One region of the Janthinobacterium darwini genome, then DNA from elsewhere that is predicted to be linked to it. Evidence: predicted binding sites of a transcription regulator. Region 1 holds the regulator's gene; the other holds the start of a gene.
The links. Region 1 encodes FNR, which switches genes on or off when oxygen is low (the NO sensors DNR and NnrR bind a similar motif). Its sites were predicted from a motif close to TTGATNNNNATCAA; they were not measured.
Positions count from the first base shown of each region.

Region 2: the regulator FNR is predicted to act here: its motif matches at 2,374-2,387, upstream of cqsA (alpha-hydroxyketone-type quorum-sensing autoinducer synthase).

Region 1 covers NZ_JBNYXX010000004.1:348,766-356,081, reverse strand. Annotated here, with positions in the region: gene ccoS (cbb3-type cytochrome oxidase assembly protein CcoS) at 1-5, shown strand, start outside; gene ccoN (cytochrome-c oxidase, cbb3-type subunit I) at 244-1,671, shown strand; gene ccoO (cytochrome-c oxidase, cbb3-type subunit II) at 1,687-2,301, shown strand; gene ACQ4WZ_RS22880 (cbb3-type cytochrome oxidase subunit 3) at 2,303-2,515, shown strand; gene ccoP (cytochrome-c oxidase, cbb3-type subunit III) at 2,508-3,428, shown strand; gene ccoG (cytochrome c oxidase accessory protein CcoG) at 3,433-4,815, shown strand; gene ACQ4WZ_RS22865 (FixH family protein) at 4,870-5,394, shown strand; gene fnr (fumarate/nitrate reduction transcriptional regulator Fnr) at 5,398-6,156, opposite strand; gene ACQ4WZ_RS22855 (response regulator) at 6,396-7,316, shown strand, end outside.
Region 2 covers NZ_JBNYXX010000001.1:300,795-308,110, reverse strand. Annotated here, with positions in the region: gene ACQ4WZ_RS01380 (MFS transporter) at 1-146, shown strand, start outside; gene ACQ4WZ_RS01375 (GIY-YIG nuclease family protein) at 170-517, shown strand; gene ACQ4WZ_RS01370 (MarR family winged helix-turn-helix transcriptional regulator) at 575-1,024, shown strand; gene cqsA (alpha-hydroxyketone-type quorum-sensing autoinducer synthase) at 1,062-2,309, opposite strand; gene ACQ4WZ_RS01360 (sensor histidine kinase) at 2,462-3,796, shown strand; gene ACQ4WZ_RS01355 (response regulator) at 3,763-4,770, shown strand; gene ACQ4WZ_RS01350 (ABC transporter permease) at 4,767-7,298, opposite strand.

The DNA of each region.
Region 1 (7,316 bases):
CCTGACGTTTCCCCTCCGGCACGATGGCGCCTGGCCATCGTTGAACTATGCCATTTGACGCAGATCAAGCCCTGATTGTAGGGATATTGCATGGCTTTTTTTGACCGAAATATGCCTATATTTCGATGCCAGTTCGCTACGCTTATTTCATCCGGGGAATTTTGATCCACATCAAAGTTTTTTCGCCTTCAAACACTTACTCTCTGGCCACCATCATAAATAGTAATTCCAGGGAGAGTCTTTGTGGATCAATCGCTGAACTATAACTACAAGATCGTGAAGCAATTCGCGGTCGCTACTGTGGTATGGGGCATCATCGGCATGCTGGTTGGCGTTATCATCGCCGCTCAGCTAGCCTGGCCTGCCCTGAACCTCGACATACCATGGCTGACATACGGACGTTTGCGTCCGCTGCACACGAATGCGGTGATTTTCGCCTTCGGCATCTGCGGCCTGTTCGCCACCTCGTACTACGTTGTACAACGCACCTGCCAGGTGCGCCTGTTTTCCGACAAGCTGGCCGCCTTCACGTTCTGGGGCTGGCAAGCAGTGATCCTGTGCGCCGTCGTCAGCCTGCCCATGGGCCTGACGCGCGGCAAGGAATACGCCGAACTGGAATGGCCTATCGCCATCCTCATCGCCGTCGTCTGGATCGCCTACGCCATCGTGTTCTTCGGCACTTTGATCAAGCGCAAGGTCAAGCACATCTACGTGGCCAACTGGTTCTTCGGCGCCTACATCCTGGCCGTGACGATTTTGCACGTGGTCAATGGCGCCGTCATGCCAGCCTCGTTCACCAAGTCGTACTCCGCCTATGCGGGCGTGCAGGACGCCATGATCCAGTGGTGGTACGGCCATAACGCGGTGGGTTTCATCCTGACCGCCGGCTACCTGGGCATGGTCTACTACTTCATCCCGAAACAGGCAGAGCGCCCCGTGTACTCGTACCGCCTGTCCATCGTCCACTTCTGGGCGCTGATCTTCACTTACATGTGGGCGGGCCCGCATCACCTGCACTACACGGCATTGCCTGACTGGACGCAATCGATCGGCATGGTCTTCTCGCTGGTCCTGCTGGCACCAAGCTGGGGCGGCATGATCAACGGCATCATGACCCTGTCGGGCGCCTGGCACAAGCTGCGCACCGATCCGATCCTGAAATTCATGATCGTCTCGCTGTCGTTCTACGGCATCGCCACCTTCGAAGGTCCGATGATGTCGATCAAGACCATCAACTCGCTGTCGCACTACACCGACTGGACCGTTGCCCACGTACATGCGGGTGCCCTGGGCTGGGTGGGCTTCATCACCATGGGTTCGATCTACTATCTGCTGCCACGCCTGGCGGGCCGCACGCAGATGCACAGCACGCGCCTGGTTGACGTGCACTTCTGGGTGGCCACCATCGGCATCGTGCTGTACATCGCCGCAATGTGGATCGCCGGCGTGATGCAGGGCCTGATGTGGCGTGCGGTCAATCCGGACGGCACCCTGACCTACACCTTTGTCGAGAGCGTGAAAGCAACGTATCCGTACTACGTGGTGCGCGTGGCCGGTGGCCTGCTGTACCTGTCGGGTATGTGCATCATGGGCTACAACACCTGGATGACCTTGCGCGGCAGCAAACTCCCCGTCGCCCGCATTCCAGAACTGAACGCGGCGCACGCCTGATAGGAGCGAAAGCAAATGAAATTTTCACATGCATGGATTGAGAGAAACCCCTGGCTGCTGATCGCCCTGGTCACTGTGGTGATCAGCATCGGCGGCGCTGTCGAGATCGTTCCCCTGTTCTTCCAGAAGAGCACGACGGAGCCGGTCGCCGGCCTGAAGCCGTATTCGCCGCTGCGCCTGGCGGGCCGCGACATTTACGTGCGCGAAGGCTGCTACAACTGCCACTCGCAGATGGTACGTCCGCTGCGCGCGGAAACGGAACGCTATGGCCACTATTCGGTCGCTGGCGAGTTCGTGTACGACCGTCCGTTCCAGTGGGGTTCCAAGCGCACGGGGCCGGACCTGGCCCGTGTGGGCGCCCGCTACAGCGATGAATGGCACCGCACGCACTTGAACAACCCGCGCGACGTGGTGCCCGAGTCGAACATGCCGGCCTACCCATGGCTGGCGAAGACCAAGCTGGTGCCTGACGACATCATGCCGAAGATGCGCGCCCTGAAACGCCTGGGCCAGCCGTACAGCGATGCGGAAATCGCCGCCGGCCCGTCACAGCTGCAGGACAAGACGGAAGAAGACGCCCTGGTCGCCTATCTGCAAGGCCTCGGTACATTAATCAAAACAAGGAATTAGCATGGCAATCGAAAACCTGTTTGACAGCGCCAGCAGCGTCATGACGGTGGTTTCCTTTACGACGTTCGTAGGCATCCTGTGGTGGACTTTCAGCCGCAGCAATAGCGACTTCGACGCGGCGGCGCGCCTGCCGTTCGACGACGAGGCGCTCGACTATCCGGCAGCGCCGGTATCCATGCCTGTGCCGGCACAAGGGGAGCGCAACCATGGCTGACTTTACCAATGGCTTCTGGAATATCTACATCATCGTGCTGTCCTTGCTGGGCATCATCGGCTGCGGCGTGCTGCTGTACTCGCAGTCGAAAATCAAAGTGGTCGACGGCGCGCCTGCCGACGGCACCACGGGCCACGTCTGGGACGAGGACTTGAAGGAACTCAATACGCCGATGCCGCGCTGGTGGATGTGGTTGTTCTACATCACCATCGTCTTCGCGCTGGCGTATCTGTTCCTGTACCCGGGCCTGGGCAACTATGCCGGCAGCCTGGGCTGGAAATCAACGGGCCAGTACGAGGAAGAGCTGAAGAAGGCGGAAGCCGACTACGGCCCCCTGTTCAACAAGTACCTGAGCCAGGACTTGAAGACGGTGGCCGCCGATCCGCAGGCGCATGCCATCGGCCAGCGTTTGTTCCTGACCTACTGCGCGCAATGCCACGGTTCGGATGCGCGCGGCAACAAGGGCTTCCCCAACCTGACCGACAAGGACTGGCTGTATGGCGGTGAGCCCGACATCATCAAGACCACTATCATGCATGGCCGCAATGGGCAAATGCCACCGATGGGCGCCGCCCTGGGCTCCGAAAAGGATGTCGAGAACGTGGCCCATTATGTGCTGAGCCTATCCGGCTCGACCTCGGACCCCGTCAAATCCGTGCTGGGCAAGGCCAAGTTCGGCGCCTGCATGGCCTGTCACGGCGCCGATGCGAAGGGTAACCAGATGCTCGGTTCGCCTAACCTGACGGACAAGATCTGGCTGTATGGCGGCAGTGCCGATACCATCATGGAAACCATCCGCAAGGGACGCAACAACACCATGCCGGCCTTCAGCGATTTCCTCGGCGAGTCCAAGGTACACGTGCTGTCGGCGTATGTCTGGAGCCTGTCGAATCCCCAGACGCCCGTGAAATGACGTAATGGAACCTCAAGTCATCAAGATGTATGCGGCCCGCGAGCAAATCTACCCTCGCGAGGCCAAAGGACGCTACGCTACCTGGCGATGGGTATGCGTATGGCTTACCCAGCTGGCGTTCTACGGCTTGCCGTGGTTGACCTGGAATGGCAGGCAAGCCCTGCTGTTCGATTTGACCACGCGCAAGTTCTACATTTTCGGCGTCGTGCTGTGGCCCCAGGATTTCATCTATCTGGCGGCCCTGCTGATCATCTGTGCGTATTTGTTGTTCCTCGTCACGGCCATCGCCGGGCGGGTGTGGTGCGGGTTCTCTTGCCCGCAAACGGTATACACGGAAATCTTCCTGTGGGTCGAACGCCGCATCGAGGGCACGCGCAGCGCGCGCATGGCCCTCGACAAGCAGGGACCCTCCGTGCGCAAGGCTTTCAAGAAAACGGCCAAGCACCTGGCATGGGGCGCCATCGCCCTGTGGACGGGCTTTACCTTTGTCGGCTATTTCACGCCGATCAAGGAACTGGCGCGCGAGGTGACCACCCTCAATTTCGGTCCCTGGGAATGGTTCTGGGTCTTGTTCTACAGCCTGGCAACCTACGGCAACGCAGGCTGGCTGCGCGAGCAGGTGTGCAAATACATGTGCCCCTACGCGCGCTTCCAGAGCGCCATGTTCGACCAGGACACCCTGATCATCACTTACGATGCCAAGCGCGGCGAACCGCGTGGCGCCATCAGCAAGAAGGCCGGCAACAACGACAAGCTGGGCGACTGCATCGACTGCACCCTGTGCGTACAAGTGTGTCCGACCGGCATCGATATCCGCAACGGCCTGCAGTATGAATGCATCGGCTGCGCCGCCTGCGTCGACGCCTGCAACAGCGTGATGGACAAGGTCGACCGGCCGCGGGGACTGGTACGCTACAGTACCGACCATGCGATGGAAAACAACTTCAGTTCGAAGCAGATCCGCCAGCGCGCCATGCGCCCGCGCGTGCTGATCTACACTTCCATCCTGGCCCTGATCATCATCGCCGTGTGTACTTCGCTGGCCCTGCGCACGCCCCTGAAAATGGACGTGATCCGCGACCGCGGTTCGATGGGACGCGAAGTGGAAGACGGCATGATCGAAAACGTTTACCGCTTGCAGATCATGAACACCTCGGAGCAAACCCAGCATTTTAAAATCAGCGCTTCCGGCTTGCCGGGCCTGACCTTGCTGACGCGCGAAGAAGTGACCTTGCAGCCGACGGAAACGCTGGGCTGGCCGATCCGCCTGCGCGTGCCGCACGGCGTGGGCGAGAAGGGCTCGAACAAGATTGCGATCGAATTGCACTCGCTGGACGACCCATCGTTGCATGTGCGTGAAAGCGCGGTATTCATCGTACCGCGCTAATGTAGGAAGGCCAGTCCCCGGATGGGGATTGGCCGATTAAACAGGAGAAATATCATGTCCGACAGTCTCAAGCTGCAAGCCCCCGTTGCCCCGTGGTACAAGCATCGCTGGCCATGGCTGCTGATGATCGGTCCCGGCCTGTCCGTGGTCGTCGGCAGCTTCATGGGCTATATCGCGTTTACGCAGCCTGATGCGCTGGTGGTGGGCGATTACTACAAGCAGGGAAAGGCGATCAACCAGGACTTGCGGCGCGATACTGTCGCCAGCGACCTGGCGATGGATACCAGCCTGTCGTATGACGTGGCGTCAGCGCGCCTCAGTGGTTCCGTGCACAGCTTCGGCAAGGCTTACCAGGGTCCGCTGCAGCTGCATCTGGCGCATGCGACCTTGCCGGAAAAAGATATCAAGCTGCTGGTGCAGCCCGATGCGGCCGGCAACTTCTCGGTAGCGCTGCCGATGCTCGAGCGCAGCCGCTGGCAAGTGCTGGTGGAAAACGACAAACGCGAGTGGCGCCTGTCCGGCATCTGGACCTGGCCGCTGCAGCGCAGCATCGCGCTGCACGCGGATGAAGAGCTGTAAGACTTACTTGCAGACGTCCGTACCGGCCGTAATGGCCTTCAACTTGGCCGGCTGCAAGATCTCGATCTCGCGGTTGGAGACGCGCAGCCAGCCTTCCTTCTTGAATTTGGACAATAAGCGGCTGACGCTTTCGATGGTCAGGCCCAGGTAGTTGCCGATTTCCTCGCGCGACATGCGCAGCTGGAAATTGCTGCCCGAATAGCCGCGCGCCTCATAGCGCGAGGCCAGGTTGACGATGAAGGCGGCAAAGCGCTGCGTCGCCTGCATATTGCCCAGCAACAGCATGACGCTTTGCTCGCGCGTGATTTCCTGGCTCATCATCCGGTGGAAATGGCGCAGCAGGGTAGGCATACTGCCCAGCAATTGTTCCAGGCTGGAAAACGGGATTTCACACACTTCGCTATCTTCCAGCGCTACCGCATTACAGTGGTGGCGGTCGGCGCTGATGGCGTCCATGCCCAGCAGTTCTCCTGCCATCTGGAAGCCCGTCACCTGCTCTTCGCCACCCGGATTGATCTGGTACGTCTTGAAGTGCCCCAGGCGGATCGCGTACAGGTTCTGGAACGAGTCGCCGATGCGGAACAGCGAGGCGCCGCGCACGATCTTGCGGCGGCGGCCGATGATCTGATCCAGCCTGTCCATGTCGCCCACATCGAGGCCCATCGGCAGGCACAATTGATGCATGCTGCAGGTCGAGCATCGCGCACGCAACGCTTCCACGGTCACTGTGGGCAAGGTGGGAGTGAGGAGCGCTTCAGTCATGTCGGTACCTTTTAGAAAATGCAATACCGAGTTTACTGCATACACGGTTGCCGTGTGCCAATTTCACCCCAATTGCGCTGAATAAACGACGTTCTGACTTTAATTATATGGCAACATCGTCAAAAGCCCTTGCAGCGAGGGCAATTTGCGCGGCACCGCTTGCCAAGTTGATGTATTGATAGGAAAATTCCTGACAGCATTATCTGCCGCCTGTGCCGCCCGGTACTGAAAAGGAAATCATGAAGCCTCTCGGCATCAAAGCAAAAGTCGCCTTGGCCACCAGCCTGACCTCGATCGCCATGATCGCACTGGTCACCATGATCCAGTTGCAGCACATGCGCGCTGACTTCACGCGAGTACTGCTGAGCCAGCAATCTGCCCTGATCACCCGCACCGCCGCCGAGCTCGACGACAAGCTGGGCATGCTGCTGCAAATCGTCACCCTGACGGCCAGGCAGCAGCCGCCGGAATTGATCGCCCAACCCGCCAAGCTGCGCGAATACTATTCGCGCCGCTCGATGCTGGTGCTGTTCGACGACGTGCTGGTGCTCGATGCGCAAGGCGCCATCGTGGCCGACATGCCGCTGGTCACGGGCCGCGCCGGCATCAATGTTGCCGAGCGCGAGTATTTCCAGACCGTCCTGCGCACACGCCAGCCCATGATCACCGAGCCGATGCTGGGCAAATCGAGCGGCATGCCCATCGTGCAGATGGTGGCGCCCGTGCTCACCGCCGATGGCCAGGTGGCCGGTGTGGTGATCGGCGTGCTGCGCCTGTACAAGGACAACCTGCTGGGGCGCCTGCGCTCGGAAAAGATCGGCAAGAGCGGCTATTACTTCATTCTCACGCGCGGCGCCGTGCCGCGCTACGTGCTGCACCCCGATACCAGCCGTTTGCTGCAGCCGCGCCAGCCGAACGCCAACCTGACGACCACCCAGATGCTGAAGGACGATGGCGAAGGCAGCATGGTCAGCACCAACAGCCGCGGCATCACGGCCGTCAACAGCTTCAAGCGCCTGAAATCGGTGAACTGGCTGCTGGCCGCCTCGCTACCCATCGAGGACGCCTTCGAACCGTTTGATGGCGTGCTGTACCGGCTGGTGCTGTGGAGCATCCTCGCTTCGCTGCTGGCCGCTTTTGTTCTGGGCTGGGTTACCGTG
Region 2 (7,316 bases), on a different contig from region 1:
TGTCCGCAGCGGCCACGGGGGCGCTGCTACGCCACCTGAGCGTGGGTGAGCTGTTCTGCGGCGGCGGCGCCCTGCTGCTGGCGGCAGCCGTGGTGGCCGCACTTTTCAGCGCCATCCCGCGCATCGTCGGGCCAGAAACGATTTAAACAAACGACAGGAGAAATACAATATGAACAAGACACGACAGGCAACATTGAAAGCCCACTACCGGCAACAGCCGCCGCCGCTGGGCATCATCGCCCTGCGGCACCTGCCCAGCGGACGGACCTTGCTCGAATACAGCCGTAACGCGCCCGGCTCGCTGAACCGGCACCGTTTCGAGCTGAACCTGGGCAAGCACCGCAATGCCGCGCTGCAGGCGGATTGGCGGCGCGACGGCGCGGCGGCCTTTTCCTGCGAAATCATCGACACCGTCAGGCCGTCCGACGACCCCGCCTTCGATGCGGACGCCGAACTGGAAGCCCTGCTGGCACTGCACCGTGTACTGTGGCAGGAACAGGGGCAGCCACTGTATTGAGCACGATTGCTTTACACTTGCGCACTCAAGCACTTCGCAGCGAATACAATGGCAGCCATGAACGATCACACTCCCCCGTCGCCGGACAGCGATGGCGCGCTGGACTTTTGCCTGCGCCTGGCGCGCGCCCAGGCACTCATCGTGCGCCGCTTCGACAGCGCCCTGGGCAATTTGCATGGCCTGAGCTTCAGCGATTATCAATTGCTGTATCAGCTGCAGCGCGCACCCGGTGCGCGCCTGCGCCGCATCGACCTGGCCGAACGCCTGGCGCTGACAGCCTCGGGCGTCACGCGCTCCCTGATGCCGCTGGAAAAAATCGGCCTGGTGGCGCGCCAGGCGGACCAGCGCGACGCGCGCGTCGGCTATGCCGTGCTGACTGCCGCCGGCCAGCAATTGCTGGACCATGCCAGCGCCACCGCGCATGCGGTGGGCCGCGAATTGCTGCAGGACGCACCGGCAGAGCAGCTGGGAGCGCTGTCCGCCGTCCTGGGCAGGCTGGCCGGCTGACGCTGCCCGACGGCTGGCGCCGGCCCGCGTACCAGCCCTACACCAGCGCCAGCTTGCGCAGGCGCCGCGTTGACGGCCAGTGTTCCACACCTGCTTCCGCGCGAACCGCCGCGCAAGCGGCCAGCAGCCGGGCGATGCCCGTCTCGTCGAGTCCCGCGTTGAGGGTCAGACGCACGAGGGCGCGGTTCTTCGCTGTCGCCGGGGCACAAAACATGGCGCCATAAATGCCGTGCCGTTCCAGCGCCTGGCGCAGCGCCAGGGTGGCAGGTTCGCCGCCCGCTTCCAGCGCCACGATCTGTTCCGTGCCATCGCTGACGTTATAGCCGAGCGCGCTCAATCCCTCGCGCACCTGCACCGTGTGGCGCCGCAAAATGGCGCGGCGCGCGTCGGCGGCCATGATGAAGTCGAGCGCCGCGTCCAGCCAGGCCAGCTCGTGGGCCAGCAGGCAGGAGCTGAAGATGGCGGGACGTGATTCGGACAAGTAATACCCCTTGAAGCGGCTGGAACAGCTGATGAAACCAGCCCGGCCCGCAAACGCCTTAGCCAGCGACGCCGTGCGGAAATGCACGCGGTGGCCCAGTCCCCAGGCTTCCACCAGGCCGGCGCCCTGCGGGCCATGCGTGCCCAGCGAGTGGGACTCGTCGACCACCACCACGCAGTCGCTGCGCTCGGCGATATCGAGCAGTTCCAGCAGCGGCGCCAGGCTGCCGTTGGTACTGTAGAGGGCGTCGACGACAATCACGCCGCGGCCCTGCTTTTCCACTTGCCGCCGCAGGTGCGCCATGTCGTTGTGCAGGAAGGCGACGGCCTGCGCTTGCGCCGACAGCACGCCTTCCCACAGCGAGGCGTGGGCCTGCATGTCCAGGTAGACGGGGATGCCGGGGCCGGCGATGCACTGGATCAAACCCACGTTGGCGGCCATGCCGGACTGCGCCAGGATGCCATCTTCGCAGCCCATGAAGCGGGCCAAGCGGCTTTCCAGCCGATGCTGTTCGCTGCCTTCCTGCAAGTACACGGCCGACATCAGCATGCCGCCCGCGGTCGCCTGCAGGGAAGCCACCTGGGCCGCCACCAGCGCGGGTTCGGCGGCGATGGAAAGATAGTCATTACCCGCCAGAAAAATGGCATGGGCAGGTGTCGGTTGCCAGGCATGGGGATGCTGGCCGCCCAGCAGTTTTTCGATGCGCGTGATGTGATGCGCATCCATGCGCCGCGCGATGTAGTCTGGCAGGCGGTGTTCGGCGCGGCCGAAGGATGGGGTGTGCAAGCTGGTAGCGATGGTCATGAGTTTTCTCCTGGGGAAAGGTTTGTTGCAAATTAAAACCTTGACCGTGTCGCTAACCCATCCATTGACGTATATCAATGTCCGGCGAGATAACCGTTCAACCAGGAAAATTTACGCGATGATCGTGTTCTGAAGAGGATCAGGGCAGAGTCATGACGCAGCAATGGCAAGGACGATGGACACACTGGCGCAGGCGCCTGCTCCATTCGCTGCTGCATGAGCGCGTGCCCCATGAAAACCTGGCGGGCAGAGTCGCCATGCTGGCCGCCGTGGGCACGGTGGCGATGCCGCTGTACTACCTGCTATGGCAATTTTTTTTTCCGCAGTCTTATGAAAACCTGATCCTGCGCCTGACGGGCGTGGGCATCTGCGTGGCGGGCCTGTTTGCGCGCCGCTTCTCGGCCCGCTGGCTGTCGCGCTACCTGCTGTTCGCGCTCAGCTACATCCTGCCCTTCTTCTTTACCTTCATGTTTCTGATGAATCATGCCTCGTCCATCTGGAGCCAATCGCTGCTGATCGGCCTGGTAGTGCTGTTTCATTTCGAAACGGGACTGGCTTGCCGCGCTTACCTGATCGGCACGGGCGCCGCCTGCCTGGCCGTCATCCTGCAAGGGGAAGGCGCTTACGTGCTGCAGCGTGAAGTGCTGCAGCAATTGCCCGTGCACTGGTTCACCATCGCCGCGCTATCCGTGGTGAAAGTGGGCAGCAAAGTGCTGGAACGGGAACGGCTGGCGGGCATGGCGGCCGGGCTCGGTTCCGTGGCGCACGAACTGCGCACGCCGCTGACCAGCGTGGAAGCGAATGTGCGGGGCATGCGCCGGCTGCTGCCGCAGCTGGCCGGCCAGGCGGACACCATACCGCCGCTGCAGGATGCCCTGTCGCGCATCCAGTTCGAAGTGCGCCACATGCAGCACATGATCGATTTGTTCCTGATGAGCGCCAGTGCCGTGAACCGCAACCTGCAGCCCAGCCAGTCGCTCTCGATGCTGGCGATGGTGAACGCCGTGCTCAAGCGTTACCCGTTTACCGGCAAGCTGCAGCGGGTCAGCGTCACGGTGGATGTGCGCGCCGACTTCCAGTTTGCTGGCCAGGACGAACTGTGCGTGGTGATCCTGCTGAACCTGCTGAGAAATGCGCTGAAAGCCATCCAGCGGGCCGGCAAGGGCCGCGTGCGCATCATCGTCGACGGCGCCCGCCCCACGCCCAGGCTGCTGTTCATCGACACGGGCTGCGGTATCGCGAAGAATCGCCTGCCGCTGATCTTCGAGCGTTTCTATTCCTATCCCGTGCATAACGGCAGCGGCATCGGCCTGGCACTGTGCCGGCAGATCGTCACCGCCTGGCAGGCGCACATACGCTGCGTGTCGCGCGAACATGCGTATGCGATTTTCATCCTGGAGTTTCCCCAGCCCTGCCTGCCCGCTTCCACCCCTCTTCTCCCGCAAGGTGATGCATGCAACTGCCCGTCTATACCCATCCAACCCTGACCGTATTGATCGACGACAGCGATTCCTTCCTGAAAAGCCTGGCGTTCCAGCTCGATCCCGGCTTGGCGCGCAAGACTTTCCACGACACCAGCAGCGCGCTGCACTGGCTGCGCCACAGCACGCAGCCGGGCGAGACGCCGCTGCACGTCAATTTCGACACGCAAAACCTGCCGTCCGACCAGTGCAACGTGGCGCTCGATCTCGAACGCATCTGGCGCATCAGCGGCCAGGCGCAGCGCTTTGCCGTGCCTTCCGTGCTGGTGGTCGATTACTCGATGCCGCAGATGAATGGCCTGGAATTCTGCCAGGCCGTGCGTGACTTGCCCTGCAAGAAGATTTTATTTACGGGCGCAGCCGATGAAAAAGTGGCCGTGACGGCCTTCAACCGGGGCTTGATCGACCGCTACATCAAGAAGAGCGACGACGATGCGCTCGATATCCTGGAACAGGAAGTCCATGCCCTGCAACGCGAATTCTTCCTGCAGCAATCGGACACCGTGCGCGACTTGCTATTGCTGCACGACTATCGTTTCCTGCAAGACGAAGCCTTGGCCACCGTCGTGTACGAGCTGTGCCAGCGCCAAGGCTACGTCGAGTTTTACATCTTTCCCAATCCCAGCGGCATCCTGTTCTTCACGCGCGACGGCCACGCCAAGCTGATGATCATCGAAACGGAACGCAGCCTGCACACGCAGTACGAAATGGCGCGCGACAGCGACGCACCGGCGTCCTTGCTGCTGGCCCTGCTGGAACTGCGCGTGATCCCGTACTTTTCCGACGCCGACAGCGACGGCATGTATGCGGCGCACATCGGCGAAAACTGGTTCCGCTACTGCGCCGCGCCCACCATCTGCCTGGGCCAGGTGACGTATTTCTGGGCCTTGTTCGACGTGCCGCCGCACCAGCTGGGGCAGCCGGTCATGTCCTACGCGCAATTTTTACGCGCCCAGGCGGGCGAGAGCGTGGGCGCTTAGCTTTCGCGCAGCGTTTGCAGCGGCGGATGTTTCAAGACATTGCGCAAGCCCAGCCAGCCGCCGGCGATGGCGCACAGGGCGCCGGCCAGTAAACCAAAGGCCCACACGCCCGGCGCGAAGCTCCAGGCGAACTTGAACTGGTACGTGGCCAGGGCCCAGCCCATGGCGGCCGCGCCCGTGGCCGCCAGCAAGCCGGCCAGCGCGCCCACGAGGGAAAATTCGATCAGCTGCGCCTGCGCCAGCTGGCGCCGCGTGGCGCCCAGCGCGCGCAGCAGGCCCGCTTCGCGCGTGCGCTCGTCCTGCGAACCCATCAAGGCCGCATACAACACCAGCAAGCCCGATGCCAAAGTGAACGCGAAGAGAAATTCGACAGCCGTGACCACCTGGTCCAGCACGCCCTGTATCTGTTTCAGCACGCCGCCCACGTCGACCACCGTCAGGTTCGGGTAGTCGCGCAGCAAGGCATTGCCCAGGTCGGCCTGCGCGGGCGGCAAGTGAAATGCCGTGATCCACGTCTGCGGCGCGTCCGCCATGGCGGCCGGGTTGATAATGACAAAGAAATTGACGCGCATCGAGCCCCATTCCAGCTTGCGCAGGCTGGTGATCGCCGCTTCCACGGGCTGGCCGGCGATGTCGAAGCGCAGCTTGTCGCCCAGTTTCAGCTTCAGTGTCTTGGCGATGCCCTCTTCCACCGACGCTTCGGCCGGCGCACCGGGCGCATTGCCGAACCACTTGCCCGCCACCAGCTTGTTTTCTGCCTGCATGGTGAGCATCGTCGACAGGTTGAATTCGCGGTCAGCCAAGCCCTTGGCGCGGTCATCCTCGTAGGTGGTTTCCGTGATGGCCTTGCCATTCACGGCCACCAGGCGCCCCCGTATCATCGGATACAAAGGTGCGTTGGCCACGCCGGCCTGCGCCAGGCGCGCGGCGATCGGGTCTTTCTGTTCCGGCAGGATATTGATCATGAAGCGGTTCGGCGCGTCCGGCGGCGTAGCGTTGCGCCAGGCCACCATCAAGTCGCCGCGCACCACCGTCAGCAGCAGCAAGGCCATCAGGCCCAGTGCCAGGGACACCACCTGGATGACGGTGGCGCCCGGACGGCGCTGCAAGGACGTGACGGCAAAGCGCCAGCCTTGGTGCTTGAAGGCGCCACGCAGGCTTTTCAGCGACTTGATGCCCAGCCAGCCGGCCAGGCCGAACAGGGCGAAGCCGCCGAGGAAGCCGGCCGCCGTCAGCAGCGCCAGTTTCACGTCGCCCGCCTGCCACAAGAGCAGCACGACGAAGGCGACGATGCCCAGGCCATAGGTCGCCAGGGCCAGCGCCTGCGGCGGTTCCTGCTCACGGCGAATGACGCGGTTATGGGGAACATTGCGCAGTTGCAAAATCGGCGGCAGGGCAAAGCCCAGCAGCAACAGCATGCCGGTGGCCACACCCTGCAATGCGGGCAGCATGGACACGGGCGGCAAGTCGCTCTGCACCAGCTTGCCCAGCAGTTCCAGCAGCACCAGATGGCCAGCGAAACCGACGGCAACGCCTATCAGGCTGCCGGCCAGGCCGACGAGCAGGAATTCGATCACGTACATGGCCGTGACCTGGTTTTGCGTCAGCCCCAGGCAGCGCAGCATGGCGCAGGCATCCAGGTGACGCAGCATGAAGCGGCGTGCCGCCATCGCCACGGCGACGGCGGCCAGCATGGCCGACAGCAAGCCGACCAGCGACAGGAAACGGTCGGCCCGGTCCAGGGTCGATTGCATCTGCGGGCTGCCCGATTCCAGCGATTCGATGCGCACGCCCTTGATGGCCTGCGTCTTGATCTGGCTTTCCAGCCAGGCTTGATATTGCGCAAGCTCGGCCGCCTTGGCGGGTGGCGCCGACAGCAGCAAGCGGTACGATACGCGCGAGCCGTTCTGCACCAGCGCCGTGGCAGCCAGGTCGCTCAAGGGCAGCATCACCCGGGGGGCGAAATTGAGGAAGGAGGCACCGCGGTCCGGTTCGCTGGCGATCAGTTGCGTCACCGTAAATGCCTTGTCGCCCAGTGTCAGGGTGTCGCCCAGCCTGGCATTCAGGCTGGCCAGGATCGCCGCATCGACCCACAGGGTGCCCGGTGCCGGCACCTGGCTGGTTGGCTGGCCCACGGCATCCTGCGCCTCGCTCAGTTTGGTCGTGATTTTCAGCTTGCCCCGCTGCGGGTAGCCGGGCGAGACTGCCTTGATGGACGCCAGCTGCGACAGCGATTGCTCGCCCTCGCCCGCCTGCGCCATGCTGGGGAAGGTCACCGTATCGGCCAGGGTAAAACCGCGCTTGACGGCTTCGGCGCGCCAAACGGCATTGACGGGCTGGTCGGCGCTGATGACCAGGTCGGCCCCCAGCAGCTGGTGCGCGTCGCGGTTCAGGCCCGCGCGCAGGCGGTCGACAAAGAAGCCCACGGCCGACAGGGCCGCCACGGCCACGATCAGGGCGACGAGCAGGAAACGCAATTGCCCGGCGCGCCAGTCGCGGCCGGTCATTTTCAGGGAGAGGCGGAGCATGGGCGGCGGGTCTTTATG